One region of the Salicola sp. AFF1 genome, then DNA from elsewhere that is predicted to be linked to it. Evidence: predicted binding sites of a transcription regulator. Region 1 holds the regulator's gene; the other holds the start of a gene.
The links. The regulator LexA, encoded in region 1, represses DNA repair genes until DNA is damaged. The targets are predictions, from matches to a motif close to TACTGTNTANNTANACAGTA.
Positions count from the first base shown of each region.

Region 2: the regulator LexA is predicted to act here: its motif matches at 1,957-1,976, upstream of recN (DNA repair protein RecN).

Region 1 covers NZ_JBXAYL010000016.1:57,763-61,924, reverse strand. The annotation lists gene AC1RQI_RS11725 (error-prone DNA polymerase) at 1-939, shown strand, start outside; gene AC1RQI_RS11720 (DUF6231 family protein) at 960-1,454, shown strand; gene yccX (acylphosphatase) at 1,470-1,742, shown strand; gene lexA (transcriptional repressor LexA) at 1,810-2,418, shown strand; gene AC1RQI_RS11705 (cell division inhibitor SulA) at 2,451-2,915, shown strand; gene AC1RQI_RS11700 (hypothetical protein) at 2,909-3,172, opposite strand; gene AC1RQI_RS11695 (DUF6586 family protein) at 3,185-3,673, opposite strand; gene AC1RQI_RS11690 (response regulator) at 3,882-4,162, shown strand, end outside.
Region 2 covers NZ_JBXAYL010000005.1:96,770-100,931, reverse strand. The annotation lists gene dnaK (molecular chaperone DnaK) at 1-1,071, opposite strand, end outside; gene grpE (nucleotide exchange factor GrpE) at 1,161-1,790, opposite strand; gene recN (DNA repair protein RecN) at 1,989-3,671, shown strand; gene fur (ferric iron uptake transcriptional regulator) at 3,752-4,162, opposite strand, start outside.

The DNA.
Region 1 (4,162 bases):
TTCCCGGAGTCCCATGCTGCCAGCTTTGCCCTTCTGGTCTACGTCAGCGCCTGGCTCAAGTGCCACCACCCGGCCGCCTTTCTGTGCGCGCTGCTCAACAGCCAGCCCATGGGGTTCTACTCGCCCTCACAGCTGGTTCAGAACGCCCAGCGCGCAGGTGTTGAGATCCGGCCGGTGGACATCAACCAAAGCCACGAAGCCCATCAGCTGGAAGACGACGGCAGTGCCCCCGCCGTGCGGCTGGGCCTGCGCCTGATCGACGGCCTCGCCCGGGAAACAGCCCTGCGCGTTACCGAATGCCGCCCCGCCAACGGCTACACCAGCCTGGCGGAACTGCGCCGGTACACGGGGCTGGGCCATGCCGAGCTGGAAACCCTGGCCACCAGCGGCGCCCTGGCATCGCTCAGCGGCAACCGCCACCAGGCCCGCTGGGATCTCCTGGAACCCGATCAGTCCCTGCCACTGGCCGGAGGCCAGGCACCGGCAATGCAAGAGTCCCGATCCCGCATGCCGGCCCCCGATGAAGCTCAGCGAACCCACGAAGACTACGCCAGCCTCGGGCTCTCGCTGGAACGCCACCCGCTGGCCCAGCTGCGGGCAGCGGGCCAGCTCCGCCACTGCCTCCGGGCCGCGGATCTTGAAACCGCTGAAGGCGGCCGCCCCCTGGCCGTTTCGGGGCTGGTAACCGGGCGCCAGCGCCCTGGTTCCGCCGCCGGCGTCACCTTCGTGACGCTTGAGGATGAAACCGGCAACATCAACGTGGTGGTCTGGCCCGACACCGCCCGCTGCCAGCGCCGCCCCCTGCTCAACGCGCGGCTGCTGCAGGTTCGGGGCACCCTGGAGCGCCACGAGGGCGTCATCCACGTGATCGCCGGCCGACTGACCGACCTCAGCCACCTCATTGACAGGCTCAGCATCAGCAGCCGAGACTTCCGGTAATATCAGCCCACGAGGCCTCCATGCAGACTGACGCCAACGGCTATAACCCCGCCAGCGACCTGGCCCTCATTCTTGAGCACTACCAACCGGCATCCGTGGTCCATAGCGCCGGACTTGCCGAGCAGTGCCTGCAGCACTGGCCCCAGCGCCCCGATCAGGCCCAGTGCCTGCGTCTGCCCCCGGAAGCGCCTGACAGCGCTTTCCCGCTGCCCCATCTTTTCGACCTGGCGCTGATCACGGATACCCTGGAGCAACTGCCGCAATCCCGCGGCCAACAGCTTCTGGGCCAGCTGCGCAACATGGGCGCCACCCGCATCGCCGTCCTCGTCCAGGATGATAGCCCCTGGCGATTCCAGGACTTCATCGGCATGGGATTCACACGCCTGTACCACTACGTGGAGCCGGTGAACGCCACCCTGTTCGCCTATGATCTGGACACCTACAATTACGTGCGGGAATGGAACAATCCGCAAAACTGGGCCAACCCCGAAATGTGGGATAAGGCCCGCTGGTGAAACAGGAGGACAGCAATGGCAGAAACCTGTGTTCTCGCCCGGGTCGAGGGTCGTGTCCAGGGCGTGAGCTTCCGTGACAGCACCCGCCTGAAGGCGCAGCAGCTGGGCGTGACCGGCTACGCCCGCAACCGCCCGGATGGCAGCGTGGAAGTGCTGGCCTGCGGCGATGCGTCCGCCGTCAACCAGCTTGTTGACTGGCTCCATGAAGGCCCGCCCGCGGCCTCCGTCAGCCGTGTTGACAGTCAACCGAGCAGCGCGGAAGCCCCAGCCGGATTCACCACCGGCTGACCCTTTACAGGGCCACACAAACTGTATACATTGACAGTACCTGTACGGAAAAACAGTGGCCCTAAGTATGAACCTGACCCCAAGACAACGACAGATTCTGGACCTCATCCGGGAGCACGTGCACTCCACGGGCTACCCCCCAACGCGTGCTGAAATCGCCACAACCCTGGGATTCAAGTCCGCCAATGCCGCCGAGGAACACCTGCGGGCTCTCGCCCGCAAAGGTGCTATCGAGATGGTCAAGGGGGCCAGTCGTGGCATCCGCCTCCCGGAAGCTGAAGAAAGCCCTGGTATCCCCATCGTCGGCCAGGTAGCAGCCGGCAACCCCATCCTCGCCGAAGAAAACATCGAGGACCACTGCACCCTGGAGCCGGGATTCTTCACGCCCGCGGCTGACTACTTCCTGCGGGTGCGCGGCACCAGCATGGAAAATGTCGGCATCCTCGACGGAGACCTGCTGGCGGTTCATCGCACCACCGATGTCCAGAACGGCCAGATCGTGGTGGCCCGACTGGAGGACGAGGTCACCGTCAAGCGCTTCCGGAAGGAGGGCAGCACGGCCTGGCTCATTGCCGAGAACGATGAGTTCGACCCCATTCAGGTGGATCTTGCCGAAACATCACTGGCTATCGAAGGGTTGGGCGTGGGCGTCATCCGCCGCGGTGAACTGCACTGATCCGGGCCCACAGAGGTGACAGGAGGCCTATCATGGAACAATGGGACCTTATCCCGAAGAACCAGGAAAACACAACTGGCCGCACGAGCTCCCACAGCAGCGAAGAAGCCGTCGACAGCGCCACTGCTGAAGCCAACGTCACGGAGATCATCCTGCCAGAGGAGCAGGTGGAAAACTTCCAGCTGCTGCTGCCAATGCTGACCCAGCTCAATCAGGAAGAGCGCTGGCTTGCCTGGATCGACCCGCCAGCTGGCCTGGTTAGCAAATGGCAACAGCATCATGGCATTGTCCAGCACCAGCTGCTGATCCTGCGCTCTTCGGCCCAGCACAGTGCCGAGGATCTGGCTGACAAGGCCCTGTCAGCCGGGACCTGCCATGCCGTGGTGCTCTGGACATCCGGCCTTGGCCGCCCCGGCTACAACCGCCTTGAGACAGCCTCGGTTCGCGGCCATAGCCACGGGGTCATACTGCGGCAGAGACAACCCTGCCGTCAGTGAACCGTCTGGTTGTAGGCGGGAGGCATGGTGTCTTCCTCTTCCACGTCCATGTCACCGATGTCATCAGTGGTTGAACCCGCTGCCTCCAGGCCTGCGGTAATCATCGCCTTGGCGACATTCAGGTCATTGTCCTGAAGCATTTCCTTGGCCTCATCCGAGAAGCGGATCCGCACCAGGGGGGTACTTTCGTCATCCGCCCGGCGCAGCGCGTACTCGCCGGTCGGGAGCTGAATGATTTCCAGAAAGGATGTGGGCATAGACAACGCCTTTTACCATTGGTCGTGACGTTCAATGAACGCCTCAAAATAATCCCTGAACTCACTGATCAGTGATTGAAGTGCCTCGGGAGACGCATCCGGCCCTGCCGGTGCCACGGCAATCAGTTCTTCCTGGCGTGGCTGCGATGGACGCCTGCCGGGCTCCTGTTGACGCCCCAGCAACGCGTCCAGCCTCGTCCACCAGCTGTTGCCGTCCGCGGCAGCAGCTGACAGCACCTGAACCTCACCAGGCTGATCACCGACCCTGGCTCGCAGGGTCGCCAGGGAGTCGACGTCACCCACCTCGCCACAGGCACTTTCTGCCACTAACCGCAACAGAATGCGTCTCGCCTCTGCAAGCAGGGCCACAGCCCCCTGCGTCAGCGCTTCTCTCTTCATCACTGAAGGGGCTCCATGGCCTTGCTCCTGCTCAATCCGCACCAGCTGCCCGGCAAGGGTCAGCTTTTCACGGAGCAGAGAACACCAGCCTGCATCAGCCATTTGCGGTTCTCCCGCGCAGTTAGGTGCCCCCATATTAACATGAAGATCCGCACACTGACTTCCCCGCGCGCCCATAGTAGAGTGAAAAACCAACGCCAGCTGCTACTATGACAGATCAAGAGCTGGAAAAGCCCTGTTTACGGGATTACTGACGCCGTGTTTCAGGGCCATCCGGTGCACGGCCCAACCAGACTTTCAGGAGCCTCTGATGTCCACAGGAGTGATCATCTGCGACGACTCCGCCATGGCACGCAAACAGATGGCCCGCGCCCTGCCCGAGGACTGGGACACCACTCTGACCTTCGTTGATAATGGTGACGCCTGCCTGGAGGCCATTCGTGAGGGCAAGGGTTCCGTTGTGTTCCTTGACCTGAACATGCCGGGAACCGATGGCTACGCCGTTCTGGAGCGCGTGCACCGCGAAGAGCTGCCCGCCCTGGTACTGGTGGTTTCCGGCGACGTTCAGCCGGAAGCCCATGAACGGGTTAT
Region 2 (4,162 bases), on a different contig from region 1:
GAAGAAGTCTTTAACCGCTTCCTGTACCTTGGGCATGCGGGTCTGGCCGCCCACCAGGATGACTTCATCGATGTCGCCGACTTTCACACCAGCATCTTCAATGCAGGTCTTGCACGGATCGATGCTGCGCTTGACCAGGTTCTCGACCAGGGACTCCAGCTTGGCACGGGTCACCTTCACGTTCAGGTGCTTGGGCCCGTTCTGGTCCGCCGTGATGTACGGCAGGTTCACGTCCGTCTGCTGGGCGCTGGAGAGCTCGACCTTGGCTTTCTCGGCGGCTTCCTTCAGGCGCTGCATGGCCAGGGAGTCGCCGCGCAGATCGATGCCCTGGTCCTTCTTGAATTCATCCGCCAGATGCTCAATCAGCGCCAGGTCGAAGTCCTCGCCGCCCAGGAAGGTGTCACCACTGGTGGCCAGCACCTCAAACTGCTTCTCGCCGTCAACATCCGCGATCTCGATGATGGAGATGTCAAAGGTACCACCGCCCAGGTCATAGACGGCCACGGTGCGATCCTTGCCCTGCTTGTCCAGGCCATAGGCCAGCGCGGCTGCGGTCGGCTCGTTGATGATGCGCTTGACCTCAAGCCCGGCGATGCGGCCGGCGTCCTTGGTAGCCTGGCGCTGGTTGTCGTTGAAGTAAGCCGGAACCGTCACAACCGCTTCGGTCACCGTCTCACCGAGATAGTCCTCGGCGCTCTTCTTCATTTTCTTGAGGACTTCAGCGGACACCTGCGGCGGTGCCATCTTTTCGTCCTTCACCTGTACCCAGGCATCGCCATTGTCGTTCTTCACGATGTCATAGGGCACCATTTCGATGTCCTTCTGCACGACATCGTCATTATAGGCACGGCCAATGAGGCGCTTGATCGCAAACAGCGTGTTCTTCGGGTTGGTCACCGCCTGGCGCTTGGCCGCCTGGCCCACCAGCGTCTCGCCTTCATCGGTGTAGGCTACGATGGAGGGCGTGGTACGGTCGCCTTCCGCGTTCTCAATCACCTTAACCCCGTCACCATCCGGAACGGCCACGCAGGAGTTGGTGGTGCCCAGGTCAATGCCGATAATCTTACCCATGGAAATCACTCCAATATTGTTTGATCGTTGAATTCAGATCCGGTATCCGGTTGCCGTTACTGCCTTTAATTGGGTTTAACGGCGCAATTTCAAGCCTGCTCGTCGACGTTTCCGCCCTCGGAATCATCCGCCTTGGCCACCATGACCATTGCCGGGCGCACCACACGATCATGCAGCAGGTAGCCTTTCTGCATCACCGCAATCACGGTGTTGGGCTCCGCCTCGTTGCTCGGGACCATGGACATGGCTTCGTGCTTCTGCGGGTCAAAGGGTTCGCCCACGGGCTTGATCTGCTCCACGTTGAACTTCGACAGGGCGCCCACGAACATGTCGAGCGTCATGTCGACCCCTTCCTTGATGCGGGTCAGCACTTCCTCGTTCTGAACTTCCTGGCCCTGGGTGCTTTCAACCGCCTTTTCAAGGCTGTCGACCACCGGCAGAAGCTCTTTCACGAACTTCTCGATGCCGAACTTGTGGGCCTTTTCCACATCAATATCGGCGCGCCGGCGAATGTTCTGCATCTCCGCCTTGGCGCGCATCACCTCTTCCTTCTGCTGCTCAAGCTGCTCACGCAGCTGGGCCGCTTCGCCCTCACCGCCTTCGGAGGACGCCGCCTCTTCCGCCGCCCCGGGTTCCGGTGCGGCGTCTTCCGCGCCCGCACTCTCACCCGTCTCGGCTTCGTTCACCTGTTCATCCTTACGGGTTTCGTCATCGCTCATGATCGACCTCATCGCTCGGTATCGGATTCGTTGGCCCGCTTGGGGACGTCTGCCGGCCAATATGGGGCCCCTGTTGCCGGTTTCAACCACCCCGTCACACTTTCTTGCCCCTGGCGTCACTGCGGCCAATTGAAGCACCCGCCCAATAGCTGTACAAATAACCATATACTGTATATGGATACACACCAGGAGCCGCTTATGCTGACGCACCTGACCGTTGCCAACTACGCCGTTGCGGAACGCGTGGAGCTGACCATCAAGGAGGGGATGACAGCGCTTACCGGCGAAACCGGCGCCGGTAAATCCATTGTCATGGACGCCCTGAGCCTGGTGACCGGCGCACGCGCGGATGCCGGCGCCGTGCGCGAGGGAGCGGACAAGGCGGACCTCAGCGCGGTGTTTGACGTGTCCCGCATTCCCGATGCCCGGGCCTGGCTGGCGGAGCGCGACCTGGAACAGGATGACGACTGTGTACTCAGGCGCGTGATCCGGCACGACGGGCGCTCAAGGGGCTACATCAATGGCCAGCCCTGCACCCTTTCCGACCTGAAGACCCTGGGCGGCATGCTCATGGACATCCACAGCCAGCACCAGCACCAATCGCTGCTCAAGCGCGAGACACACCACCGCCTCGTGGATGAGTTCGGTGGCAACACCGGATTGGCGGAACAGGTGCGTAACGCCTTCAAGCAGTGGCGCGACCTCAGCCAGCGCCTGGAACAGGCCAGCAACCAGCGTGACGAACGCAATGCCCGCACCGAGCTGCTGCGCTACCAGGTGGAAGAGCTCGACCGGTTGGATCTGGGGGCGGACGAACTGGCGCAGCTCGAGGCGGAACAGAAGCAGCTGGCCAACGCCGAGAGCCTTCTCTCGCAGTGCCATGAAGCCGCCCAGCACTGCGGCGAAGGTGAGCCTGCGGCCGCCGGCCTGCTGGATCAGGCACGCCAGAAACTGGAACGGCTGCCGATCGACGTGCCACAGCTTGCTGAAACCTCCCAGATGCTGGAAGAAGCCCGCATCCAGGTGGAGGAGGCCAGCGACAACCTGCGGCGGTTCATCGACGACTACGACTGCAACCCCCAGCGCCTCCAGGAAGTGGAAGAACGCCTGAGCTGGATCTACCAGATTGCGCGCAAGCACCAGATCCAGCCCCAGGCCATCCCTGAGCACCAGCAGGCTCTGCGTGCCGAACTGGAGGAGCTGGAGAATGGTTCCGAGAGCCTGGAGCAGCTGCACGAACGGCTTGAGGCGGCCCGTGCCGAGTGGGCTGGACTGGCGGATGAACTGAGCAGCGCCCGACGGGAGGCGGCGGAACGCCTGGACGCTGGTGTGGGCGCGGAACTGCGCCGGCTGAGCATGCCGGACATCCAGTTCCAGACGCATTTCGCCGCCCCCTCCCAGGACGGCCAGCCCGCCGCTTGCGGCCATGAAGACATGGCGTTCCTGGTCAGCACCAATGCTGGCCAGAGCGCCCGCCCCCTGGGCAAGGTTGCCTCGGGGGGCGAGCTTTCGCGCATCAGCCTTGCCATCCAGGTGGTCGTGGCCCAGACCTCAACCATTCCGACGCTGGTCTTTGACGAAGTGGACGTTGGTATTGGTGGCGGGGTAGCCGAGGTGGTGGGCCGCCTTCTACGCCAGCTCGGCGATAACGGCCAGATCCTGTGCGTGACACACCTGCCCCAGGTGGCCAGTCAGGCGCACCAGCACCTGTCCGTGAGCAAGTTCACGGAGGATGAACAGACCTATTCAACAGTGGAAAGCCTCGATTCCGAAGAGCGCATCAGGGAAGTGGCGCGGATGCTCGGCGGCGTTGACCTCACGGAGCAGACCATGGCGCATGCCAGTGAGATGCTCCGTAAAGGACAGGCAACCCATCACTGAGGCTGCAGCCACCATCGCCTGCCCATTGGGCAGGCGCGGCGGGGGTGTTCACAGGCGGCCGGCGCCGCCGTGATTGACGGTCATTCCTTGGGCTTCACGTACAGGATCATGCTGTGATCCACCAGGTCGAAGCCATGATCTTCGGCAATTCGACGCTGGCGCTCTTCGATGACTTCGTCATAGAACTCAATCACACGCCCTGTCTGGGTGCACACCATGTGGTCATGATGCTCTTCCCCGGCCAGCTCGAATACGGCATGACCGCCCTCGAAGTTGTGGCGCAGCACCAGCCCGGCCGCCTCAAACTGAGTCAGAACCCGGTACACCGTGGCCAGCCCCACGTCGTCCCCCGATTCCAGCAGCTTCTTGTAGACATCCTCAGCACTGAGATGGTGATCGCCTTCGGCATCTTCCGCGGCTTCCGCGGCTTCCAGGATACTCAGGATCTTGACCCGCGGCAGCGTAACCTTAAGGCCTGCCTTGCGCAGCTC